One region of the Enterobacter sp. UPMP2060 genome, then DNA from elsewhere that is predicted to be linked to it. Evidence: predicted binding sites of a transcription regulator. Region 1 holds the regulator's gene; the other holds the start of a gene.
The links. The regulator LexA, encoded in region 1, represses DNA repair genes until DNA is damaged. The targets are predictions, from matches to a motif close to TNCTGTATGTACATACAGNA.

Region 1 (3,119 bases):
GATAGAGCACGTAGGAAAGAAGCAGGTAGTCCATGTGGCTGCGGTGGCAGGGAACATAGACGATCTCATGGCCATCGTGCGCCAGCTGACGCACACGTTCGGCATTATGAACGTTGATGCCCTGATACAGGCGGTTCCAGGTAAAGCCGAGAATACGATCGGACAGGCGAATCATCTCGTAAGAGAAGTTCGCTGCAATCTCTTCCATCAGCGCAATGGCGTTCTGCTGGGCTTTCTCATGCGATATTTTCTTGCTGCGCGCTTCGTCTTCAACGGCGCGGGCAATCGCTTTGGAGGCCAAAAGCTTGTTGAACAGATCCTGACGCGCCGGGAGACGCGGCCCTACGGCAGCGAGGCGCTGGCGCGCGAAGTGCATACGCGCCACGCGCGCCAGTTTTTGCGCGATGATCTTGTCGGTACCGTGCTCGTCCGCCATACGACGCAGCGAAACGGAAGGGGAGAAACGCACAAAGCTGTCGCGTCCCAGCCAGGAGACCGCGAAGAACTTCTGGATGCCGTTAAGCATGCGCAGCGGCGGGTTCTCTTCACCTTTTTCACGGCCCGGACGACGACCAAACATCACCGACACCGGCACCATCTGCACATCCAGATCGGGGTTGCTGCGGTGCAGGTCAAGATAGTCGTGGAACAGCTTGATGGACTCTTCTTTTGGCGTGTAGTAGGTAAACACGCGCGGTCCACCGTGAATGAACACGTAGCGCGGCAGCAGCGTACCGTCAACTTCAAGCGGTTCAAGCGGGTCCGGTAAGTCATGCGCCAGACACTGGGCGCGAAGCGTCAGTAAGTCTGCCTTCGAGTTATAAGGCAAAACGTACATAATAGGACGCGAGGTATCGAGCCCCAATTCCAGCGCGGGTTCTGCTGGGATAGACTTGCTTTTTACCAGGATGCTTAATGGTAAATTAAGTAATTTGTAGTAAATTCGTGGCCAGCCGGACATAAACGATGTAAAGCCTCTGGTTAATAATGCAATTGCGGCGCAAGGATAACAGAAAGCGCGCAAAATTTCTGTTGTTACCCGTCATACTTCAGGCTGTAGCGAAACGCGCTACAGTTCCTGTTACTGACGCTTTTTTTCATAAAAGGTTCTTTTAATGGCCAATAATACCACTGGGTTAACGCGTATCATCAAAGCCGCCGGCTATTCATGGAAAGGTTTCCGTGCCGCGTGGATCAACGAAGCCGCCTTTCGCCAGGAGGGCGTCGCCGCTATCATCGCGGTGATCATCGCCTGTTTCCTTGATGTTGATGCTATTACCCGCGTACTTCTAATCGGTTCCGTGCTTCTGGTGATGATAGTGGAAATTCTTAATAGCGCTATTGAAGCCGTTGTTGATCGCATTGGTTCAGATTTCCACGAGCTTTCTGGCCGCGCAAAAGACATGGGCTCTGCTGCCGTGTTGCTGGCGATTATCACTGCCGTTATCACCTGGGTCACGCTGCTTTGGTCGCATTTCCGATGAGCCTCGAGGAATAATTAAGTCCCTGGTTTTTTGTGCAGTTTTTGGTTCCAAAATCGCCTTTGACTGTATATACTCACAGCATAACTGTATATACACCCAGGGGGCGGAATGAAAGCGTTAACGACCAGGCAGCAAGAGGTGTTTGATCTCATCCGGGATCATATCGGCCAGACGGGTATGCCACCCACGCGTGCGGAAATCGCGCAGCGTCTGGGCTTCCGTTCTCCGAATGCTGCCGAAGAACACCTGAAAGCGCTGGCGCGTAAAGGCGTGATTGAGATTGTTTCAGGCGCGTCACGCGGTATCCGCCTGCTGGTGGAAGAAGAGACGGGCATTCCGCTGATAGGCCGTGTTGCCGCCGGTGAGCCTTTACTGGCACAGCAACATATTGAAGGCCACTACCAGGTCGATCCTGGCATGTTCAAACCGAGCGCAGATTTCCTGCTGCGCGTTAGCGGTATGTCGATGAAAGACATCGGTATTCTTGATGGCGATCTGCTTGCGGTGCACAAAACGCAGGATGTGCGTAACGGCCAGGTAGTTGTCGCGCGCATTGATGATGAAGTTACCGTCAAGCGTCTGAAAAAACAGGGTAACACCGTTCAGCTGCTGCCTGAAAACAACGAGTTCTCCCCGATTGTGGTCGATCTCCGCGAACACAACTTCTCTATCGAAGGACTGGCGGTTGGGGTCATTCGCAACGGTGAATGGCTGTAATCTCTTCCTGACAGGCTATGGCGCCGCTGTAGCCTGCTTCATTCTCCACTCCCGGTATTTTTCATGTCACTGCTGACGGAATCAGATAAGGCATTGTGGCGTCTCGCTCTGCCGATGATTTTCTCCAATATCACCGTGCCCTTGCTGGGGCTGGTCGATACTGCCGTTATTGGTCATCTTGATTCGCCTGTTTATCTTGGCGGCGTGGCGATTGGCGCGACGGCAACCAGCTTCCTGTTTATGCTGCTGCTCTTTTTGCGCATGAGCACCACCGGGCTCACGGCACAGGCTTATGGTGCAAAAGATCCGCTGCGTCTGGCGCGCGCGCTGGTCCAGCCGCTGATCCTTGCGCTTGGCGCGGGAGTGTTAATCGTTTTATTACGTACGCCCCTGATCGACCTTGCGCTCCATGTTGTCGGCGGCAGCGAGGCGGTACTGGCTCAGGCGCGCCGTTTCCTTGAAATTCGCTGGCTCAGCGCGCCCGCCTCGCTGGCAAACCTGGTTCTGCTGGGGTGGCTACTGGGCGTGCAGTACGCCCGTGCGCCAGTGATTTTGCTGGTGGCAGGCAACCTTCTCAACATTGTGCTGGATGTCTGGCTGGTAATGGGCCTGCATATGAACGTGCAGGGCGCGGCGCTGGCGACGGCGATTGCCGAATACGGAACCTTGATTATCGGTCTGTGGATGGTCTGGCGCGTGCTGGCGATGCGCGGGATCTCCCTGGCGCTGCTCAAAACCGCATGGCGCGGCAATATCCGTAAGCTGCTGGCGCTCAATCGTGACATCATGCTGCGCTCGCTGCTGCTTCAGCTCTGCTTCGGCGCGCTGACGGTTTTCGGGGCCCGACAGGGGCCAGAAATCGTCGCGGTCAACGCGGTATTGATGACGCTGCTGACCTTTACCGCCTACGCGCTGGAC
Region 2 (3,119 bases), on a different contig from region 1:
ACAATCAGCGCGGCGAAGGTTGCGCCACCGCCAACACCCGCAACGCCTGCGGAGCTTACGGTAACAATCCCGACCAGCGTGGCGATCCAGACCGGATCCAGCGGGTTAATCCCAACGGTAGGGGCAACCATCACCGCCAGCATCGCCGGGTACAGACCCGCACAGCCGTTCTGACCAATGGTGGCACCAAAGGAGGCAGAGAAGCTGGCGATGGATTCAGGCACGCCCAGACGGCGGGTTTGCGCTTCAACGTTCAGCGGAATAGACGCGGCGCTGGAACGGCTGGTGAAGGCAAAGGTCAGCACCGGCCAGACTTTACGGAAGTATTTCAGCGGGCTGACGCCGTTCACGCCCAGCAGGATGCCGTGCACCACGAACATAATGCCCAGGCCCAGATAAGAGGCGACAACGAAGCTGCCCAGCTTAATGATGTCCTGCAGGTTAGAGCCGGCAACCACTTTGGTCATCAGCGCCAGCACGCCGTAAGGCGTCAGCTGCATCACCAGACGCACCAGCTTCATCACCCAGCTTTGCAGGGTATCAATCGCGGTCAGCACGCGTTCGCCTTTAGGCGCGTCGTCTTTCAGCAGCTTCAGCGCCGCTACGCCCAGGAACGCGGCGAAAATAACCACGCTGATGATCGAGGTTGGGCTCGCACCGGTCAGGTCAGCAAACGGGTTCTTAGGAATGAAGGAGAGCACCATCTGCGGCACGGTCAGGTCAGCCACTTTACCAACGTAGTTGGTTTGAATCGCGGTAAGACGCGCCGTTTCAGCGGTACCCTGAACCAGACCTTCTGCGGTCAGGCCAAACAGGTTGGTAACCAGCACACCCACCAGCGCGGCAATCAGCGTGGTGAACAGCAGCGTACCAATGGTCAGGAAGCTGATTTTTCCCAGCTGAGTGGCGTTATGCAGGCGGGCAACGGCGCTCAGAATAGAGGCGAACACCAGCGGCATAACGATCATCTGCAGCAGCTGGACATAGCCGTTACCGACGATGTTGAACCACTGAATAGAATCTTTCAGAACTGGATTATCGGAGCCATAAATTGCCTGTAATGCCAGACCAAATACGACACCCATGGCCAGACCAACCAGCACTTTTTTCGCCAGGCTCCACTGTTTGTGGCGCGCCTGCGCGAGAAGCAATAGCAATACAACGAACACAACGACGTTCGCGATGAGTGGAAAATTCATCCCCGTTCTCCTGATTTATTATTGGGTCGGTTTTTACCGATCCTGTTGGCGGAAGGTTAGCAGAAGTGTGATGTAGCGCTTATATCCAAATGGAATGGGTTATGACAAATAGGATAATTTTGTTGGTTTACTGTTCAATCTGGTGATGAATAAAGCGATTGAACTGAAATTGCAGCGAATTAATCATCTGGGATGACCAGCGAACTGCACTGTTTTCGGGCAATGTTTGCGGCATCCAGACGGCGTAAGCAAATAGCGCCATGCACAATACGCGCTCAAGCTGGTTCCCTTTCTGCGGTGCGAGGATCGGAAAACGGAAACGCCAGCGGCAGGGCCAAAGCAGCGGCACGCCCGCAGGCGTCAGCATATCGGCGAGAATATGGCTTAAATAGCCCAGCACCATCCCCTGGATGGCATCGGCGGGGACTATCCAGCTTTCGGGCACCTTCAAATAGAAAAGCGTCAGCAGGCCAAACACGGCCAGCAGGCTGTGCGTGAATCCCCGGTGGCCGAACGCGCGGGCGATGGGTTTCGACACCCACTTAAGGCGTTGTCCGAGGAAAGATTTGGGGTGGTCAATGTCGGGCAGCAGACAGGTCAATACGGCGGAAGGGACAATATGCCACCAGTCCCCCTGTGCCAGCACGGGAGTGAGTTCAGCGTTTTTGGCAAATACTGCGCACGCAATAGAAAAAAGCAGGTGGCCTTCCGCCGTCATGATAAAACCCACAAAACTGTCAATTCATACAGTATAGGGTTTTTATACAGTAGGCGGAAGAGGTGACGGTGTAACTGTTTGTCACAAACCGGAGAAGGGCGTTAACCGCCCTGCAGGTGATGCGCCGTGAGTTCTGCCAGCGAGTTAAGCTTCACGTCGGCGAGGGCAAACCGGGGGTCGTGACGGCCTTCTTCAGCGGGCACCACAATGGAGCGCATCCGTGCAGCCTTCGACGCCACCATACCGTTAACGGAATCTTCCAGCGCAACGCAGTTGAGGGGATCCAGGCCCAGCTTTGCGGCGCAGTCCAGATAGACCTGCGGGTGCGGCTTGCTGTAAGGCAATTTTTCAGCGGACGCCAGCGCGTCGAAACTGTCGCGCAGTTCAAACATCGTGAGCACTTTTTCCAGCATATGCAGCGGTGAGGCCGAGGCCAGGCCAACCTTCAGCCCCTGGGCTTTACACAGCGCGACGGCCTCACGTACGCCGGGTAGCAGCGGCCTGTTCTCTTCCACCAGAGAAATGGCGCGGCTGATAATGCGTGCGGTCACCTCATCGCGATTGGGACCTACCCAAGGCTGTTGGGCAAACCACAGGTCAACCACCATATCGATGCGCAGGCCCAGCGTATCGGGAAGTTCATTACGGCGGCTGATATCCACGCCCAGGCTGGCCATAACGTCCAGTTCGGCGCGATCCCACAGCGGTTCGGAATCGATCAGTAATCCATCCATGTCAAAAATTGCGGCAAGAATTTGGCGCGGTGTCGACATCACAACGTCTCCTTATCCAGGGTGTTCGACAGACGATACGTGCTAAGCACACTCTGCAATTTAGCATATTGCTTTTAAAGAGCGGGCGAAATTGATGACCAGCAGGTAGACTTAGGCACAAATAACGCGTCTTTATGAAGAGGAACTGATGACGTATCAACAAGCTGGACGCATCGCGGTCTTAAAACGCATTGCTGGCTGGGTGATTTTTATTCCTGCCGTCATTTCTACGCTGATTTCTGTACTCAAATTTATGTACGACCACAGCGAAAAACAGCCGGGTATCAATGCGGTAATGCTTGATTTCGCTCATGTCATGATTGAGATGATGCGTTTTAATACGCCATTTTTGAATGTCTTCTGGTTTAACTCACCCACCCCGGATTTTCATCAACAGCTGAATATCGGCTTTTGGGTGATATATGCCCT

Region 2: ACWKXN_RS03345 (metal-dependent hydrolase) is a predicted target of LexA. The motif match lies at 1,932-1,951, and genes of this name have one in related genera.

What each region holds. Positions count from the first base shown of each region.
Region 1 is NZ_JBSKJQ010000011.1:70,314-73,432, reverse strand. Features, by position in the region: gene plsB (glycerol-3-phosphate 1-O-acyltransferase PlsB) at 1-961, opposite strand, end outside; gene ACWKXN_RS18490 (diacylglycerol kinase) at 1,116-1,484, shown strand; gene lexA (transcriptional repressor LexA) at 1,593-2,201, shown strand; gene dinF (MATE family efflux transporter DinF) at 2,265-3,119, shown strand, end outside.
Region 2 is NZ_JBSKJQ010000001.1:679,701-682,819, forward strand. Features, by position in the region: gene tcyP (cystine/sulfocysteine:cation symporter) at 1-1,199, opposite strand, end outside; gene ACWKXN_RS03345 (metal-dependent hydrolase) at 1,327-1,917, opposite strand; gene hxpB (hexitol phosphatase HxpB) at 2,019-2,690, opposite strand; gene ACWKXN_RS03355 (YniB family protein) at 2,839-3,119, shown strand, end outside.